Regions from separate parts of the Fructobacillus tropaeoli genome, predicted to be linked through region 2. Evidence: predicted binding sites of a transcription regulator. Region 2 holds the regulator's gene; the other holds the start of a gene.
The links. The regulator LexA, encoded in region 2, represses DNA repair genes until DNA is damaged. The targets are predictions, from matches to a motif close to CNAACANNTGTTNG.
Positions count from the first base shown of each region.

Region 1 (14,951 bases), on a different contig from region 2:
AATGAAAGCGCTGATTTGTTCAATTCATCTTTAACTTGATCCCACAAAGCAGCTTGCTTTAACGTTGTTTCCACAATCTCATCGAGCTGGGCCTTGGTATACTTACCACGGCGAGTCAATGGGAAGGTAATGTTGTCATAAATTGACTTAGCAAATGGGTTTGGTCGTTGGAAAACCATTCCAATGTGACGACGCATTTCATAAACATCAATATCTTGTGAGTTGATGTCCAATCCACGGTACCATATATGACCGGTAACATTGGCAACGCCATCGTTCATTCGGTTCAATGACCGCAAGAACGTTGACTTACCTGATCCAGATGCTCCAATCAAAGAGGTAATCTTGTAGCGTTCAAAACGCAAGTCCCCTTCGCTTAAGGAAAGGTTATCGCCATAACTCACTTGCAAGTTTTCGGTTGAAAGGGCAATTTCATGCTTATCATCTTCCATTGGAATGATATAGCGTTCCGGTGCCTTTTCAGGAATAAAATCTGATACTGGCTTTAATTCTTGACTCTTATCTGTCATGCTAACCTCACGATTTTGTCAACTTCTTGTAGAGAAGTGTTCCCAAGCGACGTGCACTAAAGTTAAAGAGCAATACCACGATAATCAAAACCGCTGATGCTCCCGCTGACACGAGTGACAAATCCGGCATGATTCCTTCCGAATTAATCTTCCAAATGTGCACGGCCAAAGTTTCGGCTGGTCGAAATGGTGACAATGGTGATGCCAAGTTGAATGGGTTCCAGTCACCAAAGTCCAATGAAGGTGCTGATTGACCAGCTGTAAAGATCAATGCAGCGGCTTCACCGAAGACACGTCCCGCAGAAATTACGACCCCAGTCACAACGGATGGTACCGCTGCTGGCAAGATTATGTGAATAACTGTTTCAAATCGTGAAAGACCCAAAGCCGCTCCAGCTTCACGTTGAAGATTTGGAATTTGGCTCAATGATGTTTCGATTGAACGAGTCAAGATTGGCAAGTTAAAGAATGTCAACGCGATTGCTCCAGAAATAATGGAGAAACCAAGCTTCAACTTCACAACGAAAATCAGGAATCCAAACAATCCAACAACAACAGATGGCAATGATGACATCACTTCGATTGCTGTACGAACCATTGATGTCCAAATCGTTGGCTTGGCATATTCATTCAAGTAAATAGCCGCCCCAAGAGCGATTGGGAATGAAATCAGCATGGCTAAAATCAAGAGGTAGAAGGAATTAAACAATTGAATGCCAATTCCACCACCAGCCTCAAATGACCGAGCTTGTGCAGTTAAGAAGTGCCATGACAAATGAGGCAATCCTCGAACCAAGATAAAGGCCAGCATTGCTGCCAGCACCAACGCTACTGCGCCAGCGATTGAGTAAATCACGGCTGTAGCAATTTTATCAGCAGTTTTTGCTTTCATTACTTCAGTTCTCCTTTTCGACCAATCCAGCGAATCAAGAGGTTAAAGACGAGAGACATCAGAAGTAAGATCATTGCTAATGACCACAAGACGTTGTTTTGCAACGTGCCCATGACCGTGTTTCCAATTCCCATCGTCAAAACGGAGGTCAAGGTTGCTGCTGGTGAGACCAGAGAACCTGGCATCTTGGCCGCATTTCCGATTACCATCTGAACAGCCAAAGCTTCACCAAAGGCACGCGCCATTCCGAAGACGATTGCTGTCAAGATTCCTGGTGTTGCTGCCCGCAAAATCACCTTATAAATCATTTGCCAACGTGTGGCACCAATGGCCAAGGCTGATTCACGGTAATAGCGAGGAACACCCTTTAAGGCATCGACAGTCATTGAAGTAATAGTTGGTAGAATCATGACAAACAAAACAATTGTTCCTGACAAGATTCCAAGACCCGTTCCGCCAAAAATTGAACGAACGGCTGGGACCACAACGGCCAAACCAATAACACCGTAAACAACGGAAGGAATTCCAACCAACAATTCGATGACTGGTTGCATGATGCGTGCACCACGCTTCTTAGCGATTTCAGTCATGAAGACCGCTGTTCCAATCGCAAATGGTGTTGCAATAATAGCGGCCAAAATCGTTACCGCCAGAGAACCAGTAATGAGCGGTAATGCTCCAATACCTGGCTGACCCGTCTTAGGGTCAACAACACTCGGATTCCAATTCGTTCCAAAGAGAAATTTACTAACTGAAACTTTATTGGTCGTGAAGGTGGCTAACCCCCGAGTGATAACAAAGCCGAAAATCAAGATAACCACCGCAGTGATTAGAATTAAGGCAAGAGCCGAGATGAACTTTCCAAACCGGTCTTGCTTGGTTGACAACGAAGTTTTTTTAATTTTTTCGGTAATAAGATCCATTGTCTGCCTTACCCCTTCTGCTTAGCGGTAATGTTACCGTGTAGATCACGTTCAATCTTCATATTTGAATTTGAGATGTAACCCAACTTTGGCACGTATGTTTTCTGTACACGATCTGAATTAAAGAAATCCAAGAACTTAGCAACTTCACCTGTTGGCTTGCCATGTGTGTAAATGTGTTCGTATGACCAGATAGGGTAGGCCCCGTCTTCAACATTGGCATCGGTAGGTGCAACGCCATTAATGCTTGCACGAACAACATCGTTTGACTTATAAGCAAAGGCAACGTAAGAGATAGCTCCCGGAGTGCTCTTAACAATTGACAAGACCATTCCTGATGAATCTTGTTCTTGTGCAGAAGCACTCTTTTTGCCACCCATGGCCCACTTTTCAAAAGCGGCCCGAGTTCCGGAACCGGCGGCACGGTTGACAAGCACGATTGGCATGTTCTTTCCGCCCAGTTCACTCCAATTTTTAATTTTACCGGTAAAGATATCGGTTAACTGTGCCAGTGTCAAATTATTAACACCAGCTTGCTTATTAATGATTGGCGCAATTCCAACGACTGCGACTCGATGATCAACTAAATTCTTTGTATCAATCCCCTTCTTTTCTTCAGCGAAGAGATCTGAGTTCCCGAGGGAAACAGCCCCTTGCGCTATTTGCGACAGACCCGTACCACTTCCGCCACCTTGAACGGTAATGGAGACACCAGAGTGAGAACGTTGATAGTCCTCTCCGGCAGCTTCAACCAAAGGCTGCAATGCAGTTGAACCAACTGCAGTAATGGGTGCGGTGTTGGCTTGCTTGTCTCGGTTTTGATAGGCAATTCCTAAGATGATAGCAAGTACAACGACGACAGAGGCCACTATCCATGACCCGCGATGCGATCTTTGCATGATTCCTCTTCTCCCAACTGGGTGCAAAAGATTATCCTACAACAACAAGTATCTATTCCAAACTAATCCGAACAATTTGTGTGAAAATGAATCATTCACTTCAGTTAAGAACAAACACATTATAACAAAAAAAAGCGTTTTACAACGCTTTTTAATATTAATTTATTATTACTATTTCTAAATAATTGGTTCGTCAGTAAGCCCGTCGTTATCGTGATTTTCTGCACTTTTGCTATCACTTTCATCGGGACCAGCATCAACGGCTGGCTCATCGCCAATACCATAAGCATTTCGCACTTGTGTATAGATATCTTCCTTCAAAGCAGCGTGCTCAGGATCATCCAAATATTCCTTGGCCTTCTCACGACCTTGACCAATTCGTTCCCCGTTATAGGCATACCATGCACCGGCCTTATCAATAATATCTTGATCAACGGCCAAATCAAGAATTTCACCAGTTTGTGAGATTCCCTTTCCATACATGATATCGACTTCGGCAACCTTAAATGGTGGCGCAACCTTGTTTTTCACAACCTTGACCTTTGTCAAGTTACCGGTAACATCGGAGCCATCTTTAATTTGAGTTGACCGACGGACTTCCAAACGAATTGTCGAGTAAAACTTCAAAGCGCGACCACCGGGCGTTGTTTCGGGGTTTCCAAACATCACGCCGACCTTTTCACGGATTTGATTGATGAAAATGGCAATCGTTCCAGTCCGGTTCAAAGTCCCAGCTAACTTTCGTAAAGCCTGAGACATCAACCGTGCCTGCAAACCAACGTGGGCATCCCCCATTTCACCTTCAATTTCCACACGAGGAACCAAGGCAGCCACGGAATCCACTACAACCATATCAACGGCACCAGATTGAACCAAAGCATCGGCAATTTCCAATCCCTGTTCACCCGTATCTGGCTGTGACAATAGTAGTTCATCTTTCTTAACACCTAAAGCTTCAGCGTACTTCACATCTAAAGCGTTTTCGGCATCGATATAGGCAGCCGTGCCACCATTTTTTTGAATTTCAGCTACTGCATGCAGGGCAATTGTCGTCTTACCTGATGATTCAGGCCCGTAAACTTCAATAATTCGTCCCTTTGGATAACCACCAACGCCTAAGGCCACATCCAATTTGACGGACCCAGATGGCGAAGTTTCTACCTGCGTTAAGGCGTTATCGCCCAACGTCATGATGGAACCCTTTCCAAAGTTTTTTTCAATTTTCTTCAAAGCTTCATTTAAGGCAGCCTGACGGCCATCCTTCTTGTTATCATCGCTTGTCTTTTTTGCAACCATGCTTGATACTCCTTCAATGTCTATCAACAGTGTACGGACTTTTTCAACAAAATGCAAGGACTTTTGCGAACATTTGTTCGTATCATTTTCGACCTTATTTTATTGGACGAAAAAAGCGCTTAAAGCGCTTATAGTCCGTCTGCAAAAACCGAGCGGCTTTTCCAGAAATATTCGATTCCTGAATAAATTGTAAAGAAAACGGCAATATACAAGAGCACTTGACCGATTGGAAAATCAACAAGGGCAAATGGCCAATCCTTTAAGTAGAGGAAGAAGATGGCAAACATTTGGGAAAAGGTTTTAATTTTGCCAGGCCAAGCAGCAGCCATGACCGTGCCGTTATTTTCAACAACTAAGGTGCGCAAACCGGTCACCGCGAGTTCTCGAATAACAATCACTGCTGTGACCCAGGCAGGAACCTGGTGAAAAGCAGTCAGGTAAATCAAGGCAGTCATGACCAACAGCTTGTCAGCTAATGGATCAAAGAATTTACCGAAGTTGGTTACTAAGTGCTTTCGACGAGCAATTTGCCCATCTAAGAAATCAGTAATACAAGCAACGGCAAAGACAATGGCTGCCAGGACCCATGAAAGGGTCAAGTCTAAATCAGTATTCACAACTGCTGAGCCTTTTGAAAAAATCAAAAGGAGCATGAAAACTGGAATCAGGATGATTCGAAAGACCGTTAGTTTATTTGGTAGGTTCATTTTGTTCTCACTTATTCAAATTCAAGACAACGTTCCAAGTGGTTGGAGCAGGGTTCGTTGGCAAGTTTGGTAAATCAATATGTTGGTTGTTAATCGTTAAGTTGACGTGGCTAACCTGTGAAACTTGAATATTCACAATCGCCGTATTTGCTGGAATTTCAACGCTCTTTTCATCAGTTTGGTTCAACCAAGCGTTGTATAAGACCTTACCGGTTCCATCAGTTACCTTAAACATCGAACCACCATTTTGGCCTTTAGCAACAATGGTATGTGTATTGGCCAATTGTCCGCCAACAGTATAGGTGGTTGTCAACTGAGCCGTGTTCGTGGTTGCAGTTCCGAGGTTAATACCACCGTTAGCACTTGAAGAGGAAACCACTGATGACGATGATGATTGTGGTACCGATGACGATGCAACCTCAACTTGGTTGCCACCGTTAGATGAATTAGAGCCTGAACTTGCCCGTGTTACCACAAACCAGGCAACCAGCAAAATGGCAACAACGATAATTGCTATCCAAATTCTTGGGATAAAACCACGAAAACGTGATTTAAAGGCCTCTGAGTTATTAACCCCTGCTCGAACGACACCATCTTCATCACGGTGTGCATGAGATAAATCACTAGTCACCTGTGGGTCAAATTGAACTTCATCAAAAAGGTCATCAGGGTTTAAACCGACAGCTTCAGCAAATTGCTTAGCAAATGCCCGAGCATAAAATTGACCAGGTAAGACATCCTGGTCACCATCTTCAATCGCTTGTAAGAAACGGGGTTGAATTTTGGTCATTTCGGCCAATTGGTCGATTGTATAACCCTTTTCCAATCGTGCTTCTCGTAACTGTTGACTAACTTCACTTGCTAAATATTCAGCCATTTTTTCTCTTACTTTTCTAATACTAAGCGAGTCAAACGACCACCTTCAAAAAGCCGTTTGCCGCACTGGACAACATCATCTAAGCAAAAACGTGTTATTATGTTCATTTTATCAAATAGTGATACCCCATACAAGGCTAAATCCTCGTCTAAACCAAGGCGATCCGGGCGATTTTGACTAGCCAAAGTTTGCCCAGCCAAAGCTTTTTGCAACCGGGTAAAATCAGTCTGACTTTCAGCTAAAATGGCGGGTGCTTCTGCTAGTCTTTTCAGCAAATATTCTTGAACATGGTCTTGATTTTCACCATCTGCAAAAAACGTTAAATACTGGTATGGGCCAAAATTACTATACTCATAATCAAAATCATCACCAAAGATTCCTTTTTCATAAGCGTCTTGGAACCACACCGTTTGATCACCAAATACTAAGTCCAAGGCCAGTTCGCCTAATAGGATTTCTTTAACACGTTCAATTCCTGAAATATCCTCAGGACGACTTGGTAAGCGAAAACCATATGCCCCTTTTTCTAGCGATAATCCTTGCTTCTTTTGTGCTACAAAGGTCACCTGTTTTGCTAAATCTTCTTTTGGTACCAAAACAGTTTCTGTCTGACTACTGATTTGTTCTTGTTGCTCTTTAATAAAAGCGATTAATTCATTGATACCAAAGTCGCCAACAACGGTTAACACTAAGTTTTGAGGCTGGTAAAAGCCAGCATGAATTTGATAGAGCAAATCAGGAGTAATTTCTTGCAGACTGTCCTTGGTTCCTGCAATGTCTTGGCTTAACGCTGATTTGGGGTACAGTAGTCCAATAATTCCCTGATACAATTGCCAAGCCGGATCATCCTGATAAAGCTTAATTTCTTCCTCAATAATCCCCCGCTCGCGAACGACTTTTTCTTCCGTGAAATAAGGATCTTGGACAAAATTCATTAGCCAAGCCAAATTTTCTAGGATTTGGCTAGTGGCAGTAAAATAATACGTTGTTTGGTTTGGTCCAGTAAAAGCATTGGCATCAGCCCCCAGCTCCGTAAAGCGAATTAAAGCGTCACCATCTTTTTTGTCAAAAATCTTATGTTCTAGAAAGTGTGCAGTGCCGGAGGGAATTGTAACTTGCTGGTTATCAGCAACCCTCATCGCCGTCGTTAACGAACCAAAACGAGCAGTCAAAGCCGCCAAAAATTGGTGGTAACCCGGTTTTTTAATCAGATTAACCGTCAGGCCCTCTTTCGTTTGAAAAACAAAGGGCTGTTCTTCATGATTATTTGTTTCCAAAAGATTCCCCCTTTTCCCCAGGCGCCAGAACAAAGCGGCTTTGCAAGATTAAGTCCTTGGCAACAGCCTGCACATCAGCTACTGATACGTGATCGATTGCGGCTAGAAAATCAGTAGTACCCTCTTTGGCCTGACGCAAGAAACGACCAGCCTGACGAACAGCCAGGTAAGTCTGGGAATCTTGGCGAATTAAGTACTCATTTTTCAAGCTTTGCTTGGCATTTTCAAGCTTTTCTACTGTAATCTGGCCTGCGGCCAATGTCTTCAGTTGCACCTGAATCAGGTCTTCAACCAAGTCAACCTGGTCGAAATCAAAACCAGCAACAACGGTCAAAATCGCTAAGTCCGGCTGAAAGCGCGACGAAATATTATAAGCTAAACTATTTTTTTCTCGGACCTCAGTAAAAAGCAGACTAGCTGGGCTAGCACCAAAGATTGTGTTCAACACCAAAGTTGCATAATAACGTGGACCATTATCGTGTAGGGACAGACCCTCCACCTGAAAATTTTGCACCAAAACTGCCTGTTGCCAATCTACCTTTTTTACAAGCTTTCTTTGACCGGCAGCTAACAACTGAGGAATCTGCGCTGAATAGTTCTGGTCAACACCACTCTTTTCCTCGCGACCAATATCAGCCCAAGGCCAAGCAGACAACTGCTTTGTCAATTGATCAAACTCCAAGTCCCCAACAACCGAAATCACAACTTGGTCTGTCGCCAATAACTCTTGCTGTGTTTGCAAAACGTCCTTTAAGGTCAATTGGTCCAATTCCTCAATCGAGCCTAAGATTGATTCCCGGACAGCAGCATCGGCAAAGGTTAATTCGCGAGCTTGGTCCAAAGCAAAGGCCACCTTATCATCCTGGCGACTTAAAATCGCTTGCTTCAGGTTCTGCCGCTCCTGATTAAACGTTGTTTGGGCTTGGTCACTTTCCCAATCAAAATCAAAGAGCATTGCTTGCAAAAAGTTTAAAATTTGCTCCAAAAGCTGATTTGAATTTGGTAACAGACCCGGTTTGATAAATTGAATCGAAACCGTTAAAAGGTCCAAATCGCCGAGCGTTGCCACCTTTGTTTGAAAGTTAGCCCCAAAGGCATCAATCATTGCCAAAGAAACCGCTCGTTGGTCTGGAAACGCCTTCGAAGAGACTGCCATCAAGTAGGACAAGAGCGCCCGTTTAGTCGCAATGGCCTTCTTAGCCTTCGTCGCGAAGGTCACATTAACATGGATTGTTTTAAATTGCTTTGTTGGCTGGTAAGCCAGCTGGACGCCAGGCGCCACCATCGTCTTTTTTATCATATAACCATCTTACTCGGTTTTAGCCAAAGAAAAAACGCCCGCAGGCGTTTTTAATACTTTCTCAATTAATTTTGTGCAAACCACTTGTTTTCCAAAGCAGAAACAAAGCCGTCCTTAGTTAATTTCGTCAATTCCTTGTTAACCGCTTCCTTGAGTTCAACATCACCCTTACGGAAACCAACAACATCCTCCGTTTCTGGGAAGCCACCCTTTAGAATTTCATAATCCGCTGGGTTAGCCTGGTGATTGATGTAATAGCGGGCATAGTCCTCATCAACTAACAAGCCATCAATCCGATTAGCGTTTAAATCAGTAAAGGCCTTGTCAAAAGTATCATACTCGACTGGCTTTTGCCCCTTAATATACTGCTTCAAAACCTTTGGCTGATCGTTCAATGACGATTCACCAGAAGAACCGGTTTGAACGCCCAAGACTTTACCGGACATATCAGAAAACTTATTAATGCCCTGGCCCTTCTTAACAACAACGGAAAGAGCTACCTTGTGGTAAACCTGTGAAAAGGCAACCTGTTTTGCTCGAGCAGGTGTCTTGGTATAGCCATTCCAAATGGCATCAATATTACCGGTATTTAACTCAGTTTCCTTCATCGACCAATCAATTGGCTGCCAATTAACCGTGATGCCCAAATCAGAAAAGACCTTATCAGCCAAGTCGATATCAAATCCTTCCAACTTTCCAGAAGAATCCCGGAAGCCCATTGGAACGAAGGTATCATCCAAACCAATCGTAATCACTTTTTCCTGCTGAATCTTGGTCCAATTGTCTTTGGTATTGGCATCATTATCTGACTTAGGTTTGGAAAGAAAGGCAACACAACCAGCCACCACGGCAAGAAAGACCACAATCACAGCCGTATTGACAATGATTTTCTTTTTCATCGTAATCATTAGCGCTGGACCTCCTTTTCAAAGTCAAAGACTGTATCCGCCACCTTATCAGCAAATGGCAAATCGTGGGTCACGACTAATTGAGTAACCCCAGCCTTCTTCAAGGCTAGCATCACCTGGCTAACCTGGTCAGTGGTCTTTTCATCCAGGCCAGAGGTTGGTTCATCATAAGCAATAATTTGTGGATCCATTGCTAATGCTCGAGCAATGCCTACCCGCTGCTTTTGACCACCAGACAACTGGTAAGGATATAAGTCAGCTTGGTCAGTCAAGCCTAAAGTTGAAAGCAACTCGTCAGCCTTCTGATTTGCTTCCTTCTCGGACATTTTCTTGACTGTCATCGGTGCCAAAGTCAAATTCTTCTTGACTGTCAAATGTGGGAATAAATTAAAGTCCTGAAAAATCAGTCCAATCTTTGCTGCCAAGGCAGGATCGCCAACTTGGTAAGTCTGGCCGTTTAAATCAATCTCACCATTACTAGCATCCTCTAAACCGGTTAAGGTCTTAATGAAAGTTGTTTTACCGGAACCGGATGGCCCAACAACTACTAGGATTTCACCGTCAGCCATCGTCAGTGATAAGTCTTTAAAAATCACATTATCGCCATAGGCTTTTGTTAAATTTTTAATCGCAATCATAGTCTTACCTCCAAGCACTCAAGCGCTTCTCGCTACGGCGTAGGGCAATCGTAACGACTGCTACCATGGCCAAGTACATCAAGCCAACAATTAAGTATGGTACCAATGAAACGTCTCGGCTGGCTGCAATCGAACCGGCTCGCAAGATATCGCCCAGTCCAATCACATAAATCAAAGACGTATCCTTGACCAAGTTAACAACCTCATTTCCAAATGATGGCACCACAATTTTAATCACTTGTGGCAAGATAATCTTGAAAAAAGTTTGCACTTTATTCAAGCCCAAAACCTGGGCGGCATCGAATTGTCCCTGTGGGATGGCTTGAAGACCACCACGGAAAATTTCTGCCAAGTAAGCTGCATAGTTGATAATAAAGGCAAATGCCGCAGCGTCAAACCGTGAGAATGAAACGCCGACCATTGATAAGCCATAGTAAATGAAAATCAACTGCAACAAGAGTGGTGTTCCTCGCATCAGCCAAATATAGCCGTTTACCAACCAACGCACACTAAAGTATGGCGAACGCATTGCCAAGGACACTAAGATGCCCAACGGAACCGAGCCAATAATCGTAATAAAGAAGACCCCCAAGGTCATTTGCAACCCAGAGGCAATGCTTGGTAGTACTTCAAAAAAATATTTCATCAGGATTTCCCCACTTTCACTGTCAAACTATTAAAACGATGGGAAATAAAAAAGCCCCCTAAGTGCTAAGCACTTAGAGGGCGAATAGACGCGGTCCCACCTCATCGTTGTTTCTTTATTACTAAAGAAACCTCGTGGTGTTAGTTTCCTAACAACCGGTGCGATAACGGGCACAGCCGATGCTACCTACTCAAGGTTCAATAGCACACTCCTAGGTGTGGTTCACCAACAATTCCTGCTTACTCTCAATTCCCGTAAGCTTCCTGAAAAGAATTTGCTAGCTACTCGTCTAGTCAACGTTTTAATTGAAGCCATTATAACCCTGGCCTGGTAAAAAATGCAAGCTTAAATTAATCTTTGATACAAAGACCAGGTTGGATAATAGCCTAAAGCCGCCAACACTAAGTTCAAAGCCGCTGTTGGAAAAACATCTTGAATGATAAACGAAAAAGGTGACAAATTAGCAATGTTAATCATTGAACCGGCAAAATAAGTCACAACAAGATAGGTCAATAAGCCCACCAATAACAAAAGCATCCCAGACATTAAGCGTTCATCAAAATAAGGACGTAGCTTATCCATCAAAATAGTGGCAGCCAAAAAGGCAACCGTATAGGTGCCAATAATGCCCGTATAATAAACATCAAAAAGTAAGCCGAACACAACTACATAGAAATAATAAGGCACGAAGCTTGTCGCCTCAAATTGAATGGCGTAGAAAAACCAAATCAACGTGAGCGTTGGAATAATATGAAAAGGCGGATGGAGTAAAAAAACACCAAACGAAGACATAATATTTCCATCGATGAAAAACAAAAGAATTAAAATCAGCGGATACACAATCCGAAATCGAATAAATTGCCAACCTGCCATATTATGACCCTACCTCTGTCCTGGCCACTAAGACGGTACTCAAACTGCTCAAATCAGAGCTCGATTGAATATAAATCTTACGTGATAGACCGTAATCATCGGTGGTGACCTTTGCCACCTTACCAATCAGAATACCAGACGGCATTGATCCGCCTAATCCTGAGGTAACAACCTTATCACCAGGGTTAATCGTCTGACTTTCAGTGACCTGCCCCATAATCAACAATTTCTGATCTGCATCATAGTCAGTAATAATCCCGTTAACATCACCTTGACTGCCCTTAACAGTGATTGCAAAGCGGTTTGTATCCTCACTCGTATCAGAAATCAACGTCACCTTCGAATTAACCGTATTCACTTCTGAAATACGACCGATCAAGCCAGAATCACCAAGGACGGGCATGCCCTTCTTCAATCCTGATTTAGCACCCTTATTGATCACAAGCTGTGACTGCCAAGTTGTAGGCGAGCGAGCAATCGTTACGGCAGAAATTGTTTCATAATCCGTCAACGTTGCTTTCAAGCCAAGCTGCTTCTTCAACGACTTATTTTCCTCTTCCAAGGTTTGCATCTTAACCTGATTTTGCGCATAGCCGTCTAACTTAGCCTTTAATTTCTGATTTTCATCAAATGTTGACATCAAATTGGAAATTGAATTGGCCCGTGTCCCAATGGCATTCGTTGGCACAGCAATCACGCGTGAAATACCACCAGTGATATCATTAACTGCTCGCTGAAAGAAAGGTGGTGTATTTGTTTTATTGGCCCACCAATTTGATCCGGTAATCAAGCCAACAATAACTATGACTGAGACCATTAAAATCACAGCCGTTTTGGATGAAAATAACTTACGCATGGAATAATCCTTTTCACACCAACTGCCTTGAAAAGAAAAGCGCAGCGCAAGCGCTACGCTTTTTGGCAGTTTACTTAACCTGTCTTATTAGTTTCGTTGCAAAACGTCCAAAGACTTCAATGATTCACCAACACCCTTGACGACGGCATCCAAAGGATCTTCCGCCACGATTACGGGAACCTTCGTAATTCCTTCAATCAAAGTTGACAAACCGCGCAATTGTGCTCCGCCACCAGTCAAGACCATTCCATGGTCAATCACATCGGCAGAAATTTCAGGTTGTGTTGACTCCAATGTTTCACGAATTGAGTTAACCACTTCGTTAATTAGGTCTTGTATTGCCGTTGCCACGTCATAGGCCGAAACCTCAATAGTCTTTGGTAAACCTGTCAACAAGTCACGACCACGAGCCGTCGTTGGTTCCATCATTTTGGCATCTTCCAAAGAAACAGTTCCAACTTCAATCTTCAAACGCTCAGCAGTTGATTCACCGATTGCCAAGTTGTTATTGTTACGGACAAATGATGAAATTGCTTCGTTGAGCTTGTCGCCCGCAAAACGAGTTGAACGAGCTGCAACAATACCACCAAGTGAAATCGTGGCAACATCCGTGGTTCCACCACCAAAGTCAACAACCATTGAACCAGTTGGTTCCATAACTGGCAAACCAGCACCAATGGCAGCCGCAAATGGTTCTTCGATGACATAGGCATCACGCGCACCAGCGACACGGGCAGCATCAATCACTGCACGACGTTCAACCGCCGTAATACGAGCAGGTACCCCAAGTGTCACGTATGGCTTACCTACGCGGCCTCCTAAAGCCTTCTTCAAATAATAAGAAATCATGGCAACTGTCGTGTCATAATCAGCAATAACGCCATCACGCATTGGCCGAATAGCTGCGATACTTGCAGGCGTCCGACCGAGCATGTCGCGGGCTTCAGAGCCAACGGCAATCACTTCTTGCGTTTCAGTGTTACGTGCAACAACTGAAGGTTCACGTAAAACGATTCCCTTTCCTTCGACGTATACATAAGTATTTGTCGTTCCTAAGTCAATACCAACGTTATGTTGTCCAAATGATAATGCCACGATTTTGCCTCTCAATTAAAGTCGACACCCGAAAAAACCGAGTCCGGCCATTTTTAATATAGTTTACTTAAATAGTATTGTAGCATATTTTAATCGCTACAACAGTCTATTTTGCCTGAATATATGTCACTTTTCCTGCTCTTTGAGCGATTCCCTTCACTGTGTTTTGATAGGGAAAAGCAGACCAGGCCTTCTGAAATGCAGGAAAAGTTTCGGGATCAACATCAAAATGATCAATTTTCCCATCTTTTAAATCGCTTAGTGCCTGAGCAAAATCCATTTGCCACTCCTTTTTACTGCTTATATTCTTTCAAAAAATCAGCAACTTTCTGATCAGCAATTGTCCATGCGTTTTGACCATCAATCCATTGTAACCCCGGAATTTGATGACGCCAATAGGTTAATTGTCGTTTGGCATAGCGCCGTGAATTTTGTTGGATGGTTGCTACAACTTCTAAGAGTGTCTGTTGTCCCTCAAAGAAAGGGTAAAATTCAGCATAGCCGATGCCACGACCAGCCTGCAGATTCAAACCACCTTGGTCATATAGGCCTTTGGCTTCTTTCTCAAGCCCCTGATCGATCATAAGCTGAACACGACCATTGATGCGCTCATATAAGACCCCTCTTGGCCACTCTAAAGCCAAAATCAGTCCAGTATAGTCTGGGCGCTTAGGCCGATTAACTTGCCCGTGACGGGCGATTTGAATTGCTCGAATGACCCGCTCCTTATTTTGCAGGTCAACTCTATTCAATAATTTCTCGTCAGCCAATTGCCTCAATTTGACTTGCAGCTCCTCCAAAGATTTTTTCTGGTCTTCTCGAACCTCTTCTTCGTCTGATTTAGCAAAATCCAATGACTGAAAACCCAGCAGTGCTTTGACGTAAAAACCGGTCCCACCAACCACAATTGGGATTCGCCCTGAATGAACCGTTTCTAAAATTGCCTGATCTGCCAATGAGAGAAAATCAGCCACCGAAAAATCAGCAGTTTTATCTGCCACATCAAGCAAATAATGAGAAACCCCTTCACGTTCTTGAATGGGTGTTTTGGCTGTACCAATATCCAACCCCTGGTAGACCTGCAAAGAATCAGCCGAAATAATGTTACCGTTATACTTTTTAGCTAGCTGGATCGCCAAATCTGATTTACCAGAAGCAGTTGGTCCTGCAATTACAATTACTGGGATTGACATATTCTACCTCCATTTTACAAATAGGGATTTACAAAGTCTTT
Region 1 is NZ_BOJU01000002.1:399,606-414,556, forward strand. Features, by position in the region: gene pstB (phosphate ABC transporter ATP-binding protein PstB) at 1-452, opposite strand, end outside; gene pstA (phosphate ABC transporter permease PstA) at 538-1,422, opposite strand; gene pstC (phosphate ABC transporter permease subunit PstC) at 1,422-2,345, opposite strand; gene FT12353_RS03970 (phosphate ABC transporter substrate-binding protein PstS family protein) at 2,354-3,244, opposite strand; gene recA (recombinase RecA) at 3,422-4,540, opposite strand; gene pgsA (CDP-diacylglycerol--glycerol-3-phosphate 3-phosphatidyltransferase) at 4,669-5,247, opposite strand; gene FT12353_RS03985 (helix-turn-helix domain-containing protein) at 5,255-6,124, opposite strand; gene yfmH (EF-P 5-aminopentanol modification-associated protein YfmH) at 6,133-7,401, opposite strand; gene yfmF (EF-P 5-aminopentanol modification-associated protein YfmF) at 7,388-8,701, opposite strand; gene FT12353_RS04000 (amino acid ABC transporter substrate-binding protein) at 8,767-9,609, opposite strand; gene FT12353_RS04005 (amino acid ABC transporter ATP-binding protein) at 9,609-10,247, opposite strand; gene FT12353_RS04010 (amino acid ABC transporter permease) at 10,252-10,893, opposite strand; T-box leader at 10,967-11,199, opposite strand; gene mreD (rod shape-determining protein MreD) at 11,239-11,766, opposite strand; gene mreC (rod shape-determining protein MreC) at 11,768-12,622, opposite strand; gene FT12353_RS04025 (rod shape-determining protein) at 12,710-13,717, opposite strand; gene ykzS (protein YkzS) at 13,824-13,997, opposite strand; gene miaA (tRNA (adenosine(37)-N6)-dimethylallyltransferase MiaA) at 14,011-14,910, opposite strand.
Region 1: a site for LexA is predicted at 4,607-4,620, ahead of recA (recombinase RecA). Genes of this name have one in related genera too.

Region 2 (14,951 bases):
TCAGTCGTTGACACTTTCACGGTTCTCAGCTCACCGGGTGCCAAACCGGGTCAAAGCCTTAAACTAATCTATCCATATTATGCCGATTTTTCTGAAAAAGGTCAAGAAAAAACTCGTTAAAAACAGAAAAAGCCCACCAGCCAAATGACTTGCAAGCCTTTACAGCAATCATCTTTGACCTAACAGTCCTTAGATCTTCAACAATTCTTTTTCTTTTTCCGCAGCAATTTCATCGATTGCCTTGGTGTTTTCGTCCGTTAACTTTTGAGCCTGGTCTTCGGCATCGTGAACTTGATCTTCGGTCATGTCCTTGTCCTTCTTGATGGCATCCATGGCATCACGACGAACGTTACGAACGGCAACCTTCGCCTTTTCGGCTTCGGCCTTCACGTCCTTAGCCAATTCCTTACGACGTTCTTCCGTCATCTGTGGAATGGCCAAACGGACAATATTACCGTCAGAAGCTGGGTTCAAGCCTAAATCAGAAACGTTAATCGCCGTCACGATGGCTTCCAAGGCATTCTTGTCAAATGGTGTGATCAAAAGCAAGCGTGCTTCTGGCACTGAAATTGAAGCAACTTGGTTCAACGGTACCATCGCACCGTAATATTCTACTTCTACTCGGTCCAAAATTCGGGGATTTGCCCGGCCCGTCCGAATTTCTGCTAATTCACGACGCAAAGCTTCTTGAGCGCCCTGCATCCGTTCTTTTGTACTTGTAAAATCAAAAGCCATTATTTTTCTCCAGTCACTGTGGTTCCGATTGCCTCACCCTTGATGACCCGTTCGATGTTACCAGGTTGGTTCAAGTTAAAGACAACAAGTGGCATGTTGTTTTCCATTGAGAGGGATGAAGCGGTTGAATCCATAACCTTCAAGCCCTTTTGAATGATATCCAAGTGCGTCAAAGTTGTAAACTTCTGGGCATCTGGGTTTGTATTTGGATCTGAATCATAGACACCATCAACACCGTTCTTTGCCATCAAAATTGCATCGGCATTAATTTCGTTTGCCCGTAAAGCAGCCGTTGTGTCCGTTGAGAAGTATGGTGAACCAGTTCCTGCAGCAAAGATCACAATCCGCCCCTTTTCAAGGTGACGAATGGCGCGGCCACGGATGTAAGGTTCCGCAATCTGTTGCATCGTAATCGCCGTTTGAACGCGAGTGTCAACACCGGCACGTTCCAAGGCATCTTGAAGGACCAAAGCATTCATGGTCGTTCCAAGCATTCCGGTATAATCGGCGCGTGACCGCTCCATCCCAACACGGGCAGCGGGTTCGCCACGCCATAGGTTACCGCCACCAACAACGATGGCAATTTGAGTGCCCATATCATGGACTGCCTTGATTTCCTTGGCAATTTGGGCGACTGTCTCCAGGTCAATCCCCTGACCCTTAGCACCAGCCAAGGCTTCGCCTGACAGCTTCATTAAAACTCTTTTATACTTTGTATCCGTCATGGTTTTCCTCTTTCTTATCGCTATCTATTATAGCAAAAATGTAGTCATCAATTCCAAAAAAAAAGCACCCAAATCTTGGGATACTTTTTGGAAGAACTTAGTTGTTGATTTGCTTAGCAACTTCTTCAGCCAAGTTTGTTGTTTGCTTTTCGATACCTTCACCAACTTGGTAGCGAACGAATGACTTAACCGTCATGTCGTTTTGCTTAACGAAATCAGCAACCTTTTGGTCACCATTCTTAACAAAGTCTTGATCCAACAAAGTGATGTCAGCCAAGAACTTCTTGATCCGTCCTTCAACCATCTTTTCCTTGATGTTGTCAGGCTTGCCATTCAAGTCTTCAGAAGCCAATTGAACTTCCTTTTCCTTAGCAACAACATCTGCAGGAACTTGGTCATCAGAAACGTACTGTGGAGCAATAGCGGCGATGTGCATGGCTACGTCACGGGCTGCTTCTTCGTTTGAACCAGTCAAAACGGCCAAAGCAGAGATTGAACCACCCATGTGTGAGTAAGCACCGAAGACTTCACCGTCAGTCTTTTCAGCAGTAGCGAAACGACGCAAAGTAATCTTTTCACCAGTAATCTGAGAAACGTTGATGATCTTGTCGTTAACAGTCCGGTCTTCTTCACCAGCAACTGGCAAAGCCAAAGCAGCTTCAACGTCTGCAGGTTGCTTTTCCAAGATTGTCTTAGTAACAGCAACTAACAAGTCATTAAATTCCTTGTTACCAGCAACGAAATCAGTTTCTGAGTTCAATTCGATGATGGCAGCCTTGTTGCCTTCAGTCATCACGTAAGTCATACCTTCGGCAGCAACACGGTCACCCTTCTTAGCGGCCTTTGCCATTCCCTTTTCACGCAACAAGTCGATTGCCTTTTCGATGTCGCCTTCAGCTTCAACCAAAGCCTTCTTGGCATCCATCATTCCAACAGATGTCTTATCACGTAATTCCTTCACTAACTTTGCAGTAACAGCCATGCAAATGCTCCTTTAGCTTCTTTATTGTCTTTTAACAGTCTCTAGTATAGCATAAAAAAAGCCGTTCAGCGTCCCAAGCAGGTCCACCGGAACGGCAAATCAATAAACTAATTTCAACTTAGTTGTCTTTTTCAACGATTGTTGTGATTTCTTCGATTGATTCCGTGTTTTCGTCACCTTCGATGAAAGCATCTTCAGCAGCGTTGTCTTGACCTTGACGGCCTTCGATAACGGCATCAGCCATCTTAGCAGTGATCAAACGGATGGCACGGATAGCGTCATCGTTTGCAGGAATCTTAACATCAACATCGTCAGGATCGGCGTTTGTGTCAATCATAGCAACAACAGGAATGTTGAGCATGTTGGCTTCCTTAACGGCGATTTCTTCCTTCTTAGGATCAACAACAAACAAAACATCTGGCAAGTCTTGCATGTCTTCGATTCCACCCAAGAACTTTTCCAACTTTTCACGTTGCTTGTTCAACAAGACAACTTCCTTCTTAGGAAGTTGTTCGAAAGTACCGTCTTCGGCCATTGCCTTCAAGTCCTTCAAACGTTGAACACGTGTCTTGATTGTGTTCCAGTTAGTCAAAGTTCCACCCAACCAACGGTGGTTGATGTAGAATTGACCCGCACGCGTTGCTTCTTCAGCGATTGCATCAGATGCTTGCTTCTTAGTACCAACAAACAAGATGTTAGCGCCATCAGCTGAAGCGTTACGAATAAAGTTGTAAGCTTCGTCAATCAACTTAACAGTCTTTTGCAAGTCGATGATGTGAATGCCGTTACGTTCCGTAAAGATGTATGGTGCCATCTTTGGGTTCCAACGACGAGTTTGGTGTCCAAAGTGAACCCCTGCTTCGAGGAGTTCCTTCATTGTAATAACTGCCATAGTGGCCTCCTAGGTTTAACCTCCGGTAAATTCTTGGTCCGTGCTGACAAATGATGAATCACTTGCACCTGCACGTTCTCGTTTACCGTGTGTATTTTCGTTGTATTCACAACAGATATTAGTTTACTAAGGTTTTGACCGAAAAGCAAGGATTTTTCTGATTTTTAACTAGTGAAAATCAGTCCAAAGAAAAAGCCAGCCATAACTGGCTGGCAAATATTCTTAATCTTGTTCTTTAGCTAATTCTTGACCCAAAGTTTTGGCCAAAACAGCACTTTGCCCAGTTTGGTCCAAATCCGCACCATTCGTGACAATCAAGTTGGCATCTGACTTAGCCAAAGTCTCGAAAGCATTAATCGACTGGTTATTGAAATAGTTTTGGTCCGCGTTCTTCAAAGCGGCCTGAACTTTATCAATCCGGTAACTTTCGGCATCCGCCTTTGTTCGCATCGCCTCGGCGTTGGCCTTAGCAGTGGCAATCAAAGCCTCGTTATTAGCCTTTGCGCGCAGTTCGATGGACTTGGCCTCACCTTCCGCTTGCGAAATAGCTGCCACTCGTTCTCGATCTGCCTTCAGTTGCGTATCCATTGAAGACTGGATAGCTGCACTGGGCTTCAATTCATCAATATTAATCCGATCAACGTTAATACCATAGGTATTCGTTAAATCACCGATTGCCTCGGCCAAATCCTTATTGATTTGACTCGTTGACCCCAGGGCCTCATTCAATTCCATCCGGCCAATGATGTCGCGCAAGTGGCCTCGAACCAATTGTTGCATCGATTCAATCGAATTCGTGTTTTCATATGAATATTTCACAGGGTCTGTGATATGGAAGTTCAGCGTCACCGTAGCCCCAATATCAGCGTTATCCTTGGTAATAACTGAATAACCAGCCAACTTCAATGGCTGCAAGGCCAAGGAAACAGTCCTGATTTTTTGTACCAAAGGCAAACGGAAATTCAAACCTGTCTGCCTTGTCGAAGAATACTTACCCAACGTTTCCAAAAGGCCAACACTATTTTGTGGCACAATCTTAAAGGAAACCAGGGCCAAAACGATCACAACAATGATGACAATCACCAAAATCGACATAAATACCGTCCTTACTTTTTCTGGAGGATTAAGACGTTCCCCTCGGCACGCTTAATCACATAGGTTTCTTCTGGGACCACATTAGTCCCTGAAGCTAAATCATAGTGATAAAAATTGCCAATAACCTTCACTAACTTCTCTCTTGGGTCACAGTCTTTAAAAGACACTTGGCGCCCAATAATATTGTTTAATTCAAAAGTAGTAATCATTATTTGCCACCTTCAATTCAAATGATTTATCCCATTTTATCATGAATTAAGGGTCTCATAAAGTCCCTCTACCTATTTTTGCCAAATTGTCGAATCTACTTCTCGTTCTATTAGAAAGGCTTCTTTTTGTGGGCGGCTCAGGTGCTTAAATTTAGCCTCGGCCGAAAGGGCATCGTGCTTATTAGCAAATGTTTCTTGGTAAATCAGCTGTAATGGATGTCTGGACTTCACTCGAGTAAATTTAGCTCCCTTCCCCGCCTGATGGACTAAAAAACGGCGGTGGGCATCATCGGAAAAGCCACCATAGAAATAGCCGTCTGCCGTGTAGAGCACATAAAAATCATAAGTTTTGTCATGAACATCCGTCATGATTCCCATCTCCCTCCTCGAAGGTTATCAAAATCCCCTCCTCGCGTAACCACCAATAATTGGCTTACAACTGCCAAGGTTGCCCGTACAAAATTTCTTGGACCTGGGGCGTGTATTCGTCGTTTGCTGTATAGGCAATAATTGGTGGCAAAATCCGAACACCACCCGGCTTACCCGCCTTAATCGCTTCTACCAAGACCATGTTTGCCTCGCGGTCGGCCTTGCCATATACAAACTGAATCCGTTTGACCGCTAATTTTCGGGCAGAAAGGGCAGACATAATGTCCTCCAACCGGTCTGGTCGATGAACCAAATAAAATTTACCGTTATTCTTTAACAACTTATTGGCAACTTGCGCTAAACGAGGCAAATCGATGGCGATTTCATGCCGGGCCAGCTGGTAGTGCTCATCAAGGTTTTGCTTTGTCTTTTCATTCACGGAAAAATAAGGTGGATTGGACAAAACAGTGTCCACTGAACCAGGCTTAATATCCGCAAAAATTTCCTGCATATCGGACTGAATCACACTCACGCGGTCTTCCAAGTGGTTTAAAACAACCGAGCGTTGTGCCATTTCCGCTAAGTCTTGCTGCAGCTCGACTAGTTTTACCTGGCCAGTGACCTTGGCGGCATAAAAGAGGCCAATCGCTCCCGTTCCTGCCCCTAAGTCGACCGATAGTCCTCGCCCCTTTTGTTTGGGTTTAGCAAAATATGCCAACAATACTGCATCCAACGAGTAAGAGAACATATCTGGATTTTGGATAATTTGAATCTGTTGTGATGGCAAGCCGTCGAGTCGCTCACCTGCTCGTAATTCTTCTGCTTCCATAGTCTGTTGCAATCTTTCTTTAAAGTAAGTAAAATTATTCTGTTAAGTCAATTAGAAAGGGACAAGCAGATGTTATTCTATCGCTTTATCCGGGTCTTTACAGTGACCTTTGTGGCCATTATTAATGGTCGCGTTACCTATCTTCACAAGGAGCGCCTACCAAAAAACGAAAACTACGTTTTGGTCGGACCACACCGTTCTTGGTGGGATCCCGTTTGGTATGCCATGGCGGCCTATCCAAAGCGCTTCATCTTTATGGCCAAGAAGGAGCTTTTCAAAAATCCTGCTTTGCGCGCCTTGATTACCACTTTGGGGGCCTTTCCAGTTGATCGGCGCAATGTCGGTACCGATACTATCAAATATCCCGTCAACGAGTTAAAGAACGGCAATCGCTCACTCATCATGTTTCCAACTGGATCACGACATTCTCAAAAGTTAAAATCAGGATCAATCCTGATTGCCAAGCTTTCAAAGAAGCCGATTGTTCCAGCAGTTTATCAAGGTCCCGTGAAGTTTTCACACCTATTTAAACGCAATAATACCACAATTAATTTTGGTGAACCAATTGTGATTGACCCTAAGGCCCGCTTGACGGACGAAAAAATTGCCGAATACAATCAGAAGATTCAAGAATCCTTTGATGCCTTGGACAAAGAAATCGATCCCAACTGGGTTTACATCGATCCAAAAGCACAAAAAAAATAAGCCGCTTGGCTTATTTTTTTTGTGCTTTGGCGTTTTGTGCCTTCATTTGAGCCATCATCTGATTCAACTTCTTTTGTGATGGCTTCTGGCCCATTGACATCATCATGGACTTCATCATTTCTTCTGAAATGGGTGGGTTCTTTGCCAAGTATGACTTCATCGTAAAGCGGGCCAAGAAAAATCCCCCAACCAAACCAACGACCAAAGCCAAAATTCCAACTAATACAACCATTATTGGTCTCCTTTAACTACGAAAATCTATAAGATATTATAGCATAAAGGCAAGCAAGACAGTATCTTTTTACAAAAACAGTGGAAAACAGGTCGATAACTTGAACAAAATGTTTCTTTATCCACTATTTTAAATTTAATCCCCATTTTGTAATAAAATTTAATATTTCTTAAGGTTTTTTCGCGAACATTTGTTTGCTTTTCAGGTTAAAATTCGCTAAGATAAACGTAGTAAATACAGGTAGGAAAGTACATATGGCAAGTTCTGATTCAAAACAAATTCAAGTCTTGAGATTTATTCATGACTATCAAGGTAAAAACGGTTTCCCACCCACCATTCGGGAAATTGGTGAAGCAGTCGGCCTATCTTCTTCTTCAACCATCCACGGTCACATTGCCCGTTTGATTAAAAATGGCTACCTCGAGAAAAAAGGAGAAGGGACCAAGGCACGTGCTATTGAAGTAACACCAGCCGGCTTTGAAATCCTTGGCATTTCGGCCACTTCCGGTAAGATTCCGGTCTTAGGACTGGTAACAGCCGGTCAACCGATTTTAGCCGTCGAACAAGAAGCAACCGAGTTCTTCCCCATTCCAGAAAATCTGATTCCCTATGATGGTGACCTCTTTATGCTGAATGTTCGTGGTGAATCCATGATTAACATCGGTATTTTGGATGGCGACAAAGTAATCGTCCGTCGTCAACAAAATGCCGACAACGGCGATATCGTTGTGGCCATGAACGAGGACAACGAAGCCACGGTTAAGCGTTTCTTCCAAGAAGGTGGTCACTACCGCCTTCAGCCAGAAAACGATACAATGGCTCCCATCATCTTGGAATCTGTTTCCATTTTGGGAAAAGTTGTTTCCCTTTACCGCGACGCGATTTACTAAAAACAAACTTGCCTAAAGGCCCTACTACATTTTTGTAGTAGGGCCTTTTTTATTAGCAAAATAAGAACACTAAAAAAGCCACCAATTCGTTCGTTGGTGGCTTTTTCAAAACTATTTATGCAAAAGTTGAGTCAGCTGGTACGCGAACCAAGTCCATTTCAACCAGTGTTTGGGCAATTTCAACCGTGTTCCAGGCAGCACCCTTCAGCAAGTTGTCTGAAACAACCCACAAGTGGAAGGCACCCGGATTTTCCAAATCAGGACGAATGCGGCCCACAAATGTTTCACGCTTACCTTCAGCCAAAAGAGGTTGTGGGTAAGTTTGTGTAGCTGGGTCATCCTCAATAATCACATTATCAACGGCACCGATTGCCTGACGAATCTGATCAGTTGTGACCTTCTCATCGCCAGTATCGATATAAACACTTTCACCGTGACCAATCATGACTGGCACACGAACAGCCGTACCAGTCACTTTGATGGCCTTAGCATTCTTGTCACCCAAGATAATCTTCTTCGTTTCGTGGATCATCTTGTATTCTTCGTGTGTGTAACCTTCTTCTTCGAAGACATCAATCTGTGGCAACAAGTTAAAGGCTAATGGAAAATGCTTTTTATCACCCTTCACCGGCAGGACATGGGCCAATTCTGCCATGTCGTCACCCAACAAACGCGCCTGAGCTTCAGCCAAAACTTCGTCCATCGCTGCCTTTCCAGCACCAGAAGCCGCTTGATAAGTGGAAATAATCACCTGGTTCAAGCCGAATTCTCGGTAAACTGGGTCAAGCGCCATCACCAATTGCGTCGTTGAGCAATTAGGATTGGCAATGATTCCTTGATGATCCTTTAGAGCAGCGGCGTTAACTTCAGGCACAACCAATGGCACCTGATCGTTCATTCGCCAGTATGAAGAGTTATCGACCACAACAGCACCAGCCTTAACGGCAGCCGGAGCCAAAGCCTTTGAGGTAGATCCACCGGCTGAGGCCAAAACAATATCAACACCTGCAAAGGAATCTTCAGTTGCTTCTTCGACCGTTAATTCTTGGTCCTTAAAGCTGATTTTTTGACCGGCTGAACGAGCAGAAGCTAAGGCCTTGACTTCACCAACCGGAATTGTTGACTGGGCCAACTGGTCCAAAATTCGACGTCCAACAGCACCCGTTGCACCGAGCACTGCTACATTATAGGCTGTCTTTGCTACCATAAAAAAATTCTCTCTTTCTTTTTAAATGACATAATAAACAACAGAAGAAAATCAGTCTGTCTTCAAGGCGCTTTCAATCTGCTTTTGAATATCAGCTGCCTGGATAAACGTCCGATGACGAACAGGTCGCTGGAACAAATCCTTCACTTGGTCAGGAACTTGTGTTTTGGTTGCTACTGCCAAAGCAGTCAAGCCCCCTTCACCACCAACAACTTCTTCGCCAAGTGCCTCAAGAACCGTTTGTGGGAACTTATAGGGGCTAGCAGTTGCGGCCAAAAGGGTTTGATGACCATCGTCGTTGTATTGATAAACGGCTACAGCCGTATGAGGATCAATCAAATAACCAGAAGAAAGGAACGTCTTTCGTATCGTTTCTTCTACCTGTTCTTGATTGGTCCAACCAGCAGAAAACTTCGCTAAACCAGATCTCGTTTTTTCTGCCAATTGATACTGGCCTTGACTTCGCAAGTCTGCCATATCTTTTTTGATCAAATCAGCATCCTGCCCGCCAGCAAAGTACAACAGGCGCTCTAAGTTTGACGACACCAAAATATCCATAGCCGGTGCGTTCGTCACCTTGAAGTCACGGTTTTTATTATATACCCCTGTTTGGAATAATTCTGTTAAAACATGATTTTCGTTCGAAGCGACCGTAAAATCAGCCACCGGCAAACCAATTTGACTAGCATAATAAGCTGCTAACATGTTCCCGAAGTTACCAGTTGGGACAAGCACGTCAATTTCTTCACCAGGCTTAATCTGACCTTTTTCAACCAATTGGCCATAACCGTAAAAATAATAGACGATTTGTGGAACCAAACGACCGATATTAATTGAGTTCGCTGAAGAAATTTGAATATCTTCTTCCTTTAAGAAAGCAGCAAAATCTAAATCACCCAAAAGGCGCTTAACCGCCTGCTGAGCATCATCAAAATTGCCCTCTATCCCGTAAACATAAGTGTTCTTTCCAGGTTCAGAAACCATCTGCTGACGCTGAATGTCCGAAACTCCGACTTGTGGGTACAAAACTGCAATTTTTGTACCAGGTACATCTGCAAATCCAGCCATCGCTGCCGTACCAGTATCACCGGAGGTCGCCGTTAAGATGGCAATCTCCTTATCAAGGCCTTCCTTCTTAGCCGCCGCAATCACTAAGTGAGGCAGGGCCTGAAGGGCAATATCTTTGAAGGCCAATGTCGGACCATGAAAAAGCTCCAAATAGTGCAAATTGTTCCCAGCATCTTTGACCGGCACAATTTTATCGGTATCCCATTGGCTACCATAAGCTGCCTGTACAACGGCTTGAATCTCTGCTTTTGTAAAATCTGGCAAAAAAGCAGCAAAAATTTCAGTCGCCAAATCCTGGTAGGATTGTTGACCAATGGTCTTTAAATCCAAGTTCAAAGTCGGCCACTGATTTGGCACGTACAAACCACCATCCGGTGCTAAGCCCTGGAGGATGGCCTGGGCGGCAGAAACAGCAGGGGCTTCTCCCCGGGTCGAGACATATTCCATGACGTACTCCTTCAATCTCATTGATTTCTAATGATATTATAACAAAAACATTCCTTTTTAGGCGGGAAAATGGTAAAGTTAATAGGAAATTATCCTTACTTGACAGTAAAAAACGATAGAAGGAGTCATCATGGAAGTTAAGATTGGCCTTTTTGGCTTAGGAACAGTTGGGATGGGCTTGTTAACCATCTTAGAGGAACAAAAAGAAAAAATCAGTGAAAATACTGGTTTAGACCTGACCGTAAAAACCGCGATGGTCTCTTCTTTAACCAAGGACCGCCCTGGTTTAAGCTCCACCATCCAACTGACCACCGACCCAAAGGACATCTTAGATGATCCAGAAATTGATTTGGTTGTCGAAGTTGCCGGTGGTACTGGCTCCGCTAAAAACTGGATTAAGTCCGCTTTGGCAAGTAAAAAGCCGGTTATTACGGCCAATAAGGACCTGATTGCGACCGCTGGAGAAGAGCTCCTTGACTTAGCAAACAAAGCGCAGGTGCCCCTCTTATATGAAGCAGCCGTTGCCGGTGGAATTCCAATTATCGGTACGCTACGCGAATATTTCCGTACCGATACCATTCGCTCATTAGCGGGGATTGTGAATGGTACAACCAACTACATGTTAACTCAAATGGCCGATAATGATCTATCCTACGAAAAGGCCTTAAAGCAAGCACAAGACCTTGGCTTTGCCGAAGCGGATCCCACAAATGATGTCGCTGGCTACGATGCCGCTTACAAGGCCATTATCTTGGCCCGTCTGGTCTTTGGATTGGAGGCCGGATTAAAGGACATTCAAATTACCGGTATTCAAAAGATTACGGATGAGGACATCGCTGCCGTTAAAACACTTGGTGGCCAACTCAAGCTTCTTTTCCGCATCGATCAAATCAGTGCCGATTCAGTGGCCGTTATCGTTGCTCCCCAGGTTGTACTACCACAATCGCCTCTGTCACAGGTCCACAATGAGAATAATGCTATTGCAGTGAACAGTGATAACCTCGGTCAAACGCTTTTCTATGGCCCTGGGGCTGGTGCACGCCCAACGGCCCAAGCCGTCTTAGCCGATATTTTGGCTGCCGCAACGGCACCAAAGGACGCTAAGCAACCGTTGCCAGAAAGGGAAATGACATTAGCTGGCGAACGAGCTCAAGCCTATTGCTGGATTCTGAATACAACTGGTGCAAACAATGTTAGCCAAGACACCAAGGACGAACTCCGTTCATTGATTGTTCGTCAAGCCAGCCACGAAAATAACCGGCTTGGTTCTCAGCTCGTCCTTTATACCAAAGAAATGTCCAAAGATCAGCATGACGCCCTTCTTGACGCCTTAACAACTAATCGGACATTAGCAAAGGAGTTTGTGATTTATCCATGCTAACCATCACTGTACCCGCAAGTTCTGCCAATCTTGGTCTTGGCTTTGATTGTCTTGGACTTGCATTAAACCTTAATTTAACCGTAACCGTTGGTCCAAAAACTGATACTTGGCAAGTGGATCACCCATTTGGCGCAGATATTCCAAACGATGAAACCAATCTCATTGTTCAAACTGCTCGACTCGTTGATCCAGATATTACACCTCACCAACTAATCGTTAAAAGTGACATTCCACTGGCTCGTGGTCTTGGATCTTCCTCATCAGCATTAGTGGCCGGCCTTTTCTTGGGGCACTACTTAGTCGATCAAACGATTGATCGCAATCAGATTCTGCAAGAAGCAGCAGCCCTTGAAGGCCACCCTGATAATGTAGCGCCAACTATTTTAGGTAGCCTACAATTAACGGACGATGAGCAAGCCGGTGTAAATGCCACTGCCCTTCCACTGCCCAAAAACTTAGTAGCGGTAACCTTCATCCCAGACTACCCATTAAAAACGGCAGAAGCAAGAGCAGCTTTGCCTGCGACCTTACCACTCAAAACAGCTGTTCACCAAAGCCAACACCTGGCGAACTTGGTTGCTGCTTGCTACTTAGGTGACCAAAAGCGGTTGATGAATTTGGTAGAAGAAGATCAAATGCATGAGCCCTACCGGGCTGATTTGGCACCGGAATTTTTACAAATTCGTGCTTTAGCACACAGCCTTGGCTTAGCGGGAACATACCTGTCGGGAGCTGGACCGACAGTTGTCTCACTTGTTGAGCAAGAAAACGCTGACCAGTTACTTGAAGCCATTAATGGTCTCAAGCTGAATGGCACAGCAACCATTTTAGCTGTCCAACACACCGGTGCCACCCTCACAGGTTCATTGGACTAAAGGCACACATTCTGTTTTGATTTATGAAAGGAGTGCCGGTTTCTTACCGGCAGTATTATGAAAGTAACAAAATTCGGCGGTTCCTCTTTAGCAACTGGAGCCCAGTTTGAACGCGTCATCGATATTTTAAATCAGGATGAAGGCCGTCAGGTCGTTGTGACCTCCGCCCCTGGTAAGGCAAAAGAATTTCCAATCAAGGTTACCGACCTCTTGATTCGCTATGCCAACGAAACTATCAACGATGAGGATGCTACTGAAACGGTCTTAGCGTTAACGGAACGCTATCAGACCATTGCCGACCACTTTAACCTCGACCAGGAGGTTTTCCAAACGATTCCTGACCAACTTGATCAATTGGCAAATCATCATTATCGCTCCTACTCTTATTTGCGAGCTGCCTTTGCCGCCCATGGCGAGTATTTAAACGCGCAATTACTAGCCTTGATTCTGCAAGCTAAAGGTGAAAAGGCAGTCTTCGTCGATCCAAAACAGCTTCATATGGAAACCGATGCGACAACCGCAACTCTAAATGAAGAAGCCACTTATCGAGACCTTGGTGCCTTTGAAATCAAAGATGATACCCGTTATATTTTCCCCGGTTTCTTTGGTTACAATGACCGTGGCGAGATGGTTACCTTTTCTCGTGGTGGTTCCGACATCACCGGTGCGATTTTAGCTCGCGGCTTAATGGCAGAAGTCTATGAAAACTTTACAGACGTCTCTGCTATTTACGCCGTCAACCCCCGGTTGGTCAGCCACCCAGCAGCTATTAAGAACATGTCTTATAGTGAAATGCGAGAATTATCCTACGCTGGCTTTGCCGTCTTCCACGATGAAGCCATTATCCCAGCTATTCAAGCTCAGGTACCAATTAACGTCAAAAATACCAATGACCCAACTGCTCCTGGTACTTGGATTGGCCCAGCCGAACAAAATAAACCGGAACGCCGTGTAACAGGAATTGCCGCTTCAGACAACTTCTGTGCCCTTTACCTGCACCGATACCTGTTAAACAAGGAAATCGGCTTTACCATGCGCATTCTAAAAATTTTAGACCGGCATGGCGTTCCTTACGAACACATGCCTTCTGGAATTGATGATTTAACGATTATCTTCAACAAAAAGAGCCTCAATAAGGAACAAATCGAACAAATCCAAACAGATATTGAGCGTGAATTGTCCCCCGATACAATGGCTTGGCATGATGACTTTGCCATTATCATGGTTGTCGGTCAAGGAATGATTAACCGTGTTGGTGCCTTTACCGAAATCGTTACACCACTAAAGGACGCCGGTATTTCGTTGCAGATGGTGAACCAAGGTGCTTCTGAAATTTCAATTATGCTTGGTGTCGAATCCAAGGACGTTGATAACGCGGTCAAAGCCATTTATCACAACATCTTTTAAATCAAAATTAGTTTAGGCAAGACCATTGCACCACGATGGTCTTGCTTTTTTTTGCCCTCGGTTAAATTAGACGGTTAAGGTTTGCAAATCACACAAAAAAGAAGCCAAAACCTTTGGTAAGTTTGGCTTCTAATAGAAAAAGGCCGAACGGTTAAACCATTCAGCCTTTTTCTGATTTATTCGAACAAATTAAGCTTGTTGTACTTTGGCGTATGACTCAGACACAGGCTTTGTAACGATTTCGTTGATTTCACCCAACAACGTGTTCAAAATCTGTTCTGCAGCCATCAAGTCCTTAATCTTGTCGTTTTCTTGGACTTGCTTAGCGACAGCATCCCATTCCTTTTCTTGGTCAGGAGTAGGTTGTTGCTGTGCTTGCATCATTTGTTGCACAGTCATTTGGATTGCCTGGAATTGCTTAAACAAATCCTTCGCAGCATCATCGCCTTGAACTGCGTCAAAGGCAGTTTGCCATGACTTATATTGATCAGTTTCGACCAAAACCTTAGCCATTTCGTTTGCGTTATCGTAAATGTTAACTGTCATTATTATCCCTTTCAAATGCAAATCGGAGTAGTGAAATCACTAATAATTTCTATTTAAATGCTCCTGTAATAGTATCCCATACTTTAGCCGCACCAGCAACTGTGGTATTCACACCGTTACTAAAGTTATTTGCTGCGTTCGTGAACCAATTTGATGATGAAGATGATGAAGTATTAGTATTGCTAGTGTTCGTTTGACTAGCGTCTGAAACACTAAAGTTATCACCTGTCGTATTTGGTAAAATTTGACCCAATGAAGTCTTCACGAAGTAACCAATTGTCCCCATCAAGCCGATTGGTAGAGAACTTGTATTGTCGCCTTCCAAACCTTCCCAAGAAACTTGAACGATATCCTTGG
Region 2 is NZ_BOJU01000001.1:159,769-174,719, forward strand. Features, by position in the region: gene frr (ribosome recycling factor) at 190-735, opposite strand; gene pyrH (UMP kinase) at 735-1,460, opposite strand; gene tsf (translation elongation factor Ts) at 1,558-2,442, opposite strand; gene rpsB (30S ribosomal protein S2) at 2,561-3,334, opposite strand; gene FT12353_RS00765 (SPFH domain-containing protein) at 3,557-4,384, opposite strand; gene FT12353_RS00770 (hypothetical protein) at 4,441-4,638, opposite strand; gene FT12353_RS00775 (GIY-YIG nuclease family protein) at 4,711-5,007, opposite strand; gene FT12353_RS00780 (tRNA1(Val) (adenine(37)-N6)-methyltransferase) at 5,072-5,836, opposite strand; gene FT12353_RS00785 (lysophospholipid acyltransferase family protein) at 5,906-6,541, shown strand; gene FT12353_RS00790 (YneF family protein) at 6,552-6,773, opposite strand; gene lexA (transcriptional repressor LexA) at 7,028-7,663, shown strand; gene FT12353_RS00800 (aspartate-semialdehyde dehydrogenase) at 7,779-8,870, opposite strand; gene thrC (threonine synthase) at 8,922-10,385, opposite strand; gene FT12353_RS00810 (homoserine dehydrogenase) at 10,516-11,766, shown strand; gene thrB (homoserine kinase) at 11,760-12,641, shown strand; gene FT12353_RS00820 (aspartate kinase) at 12,699-14,048, shown strand; gene FT12353_RS00825 (YlbF family regulator) at 14,238-14,594, opposite strand; gene FT12353_RS00830 (PBP1A family penicillin-binding protein) at 14,644-14,951, opposite strand, start outside.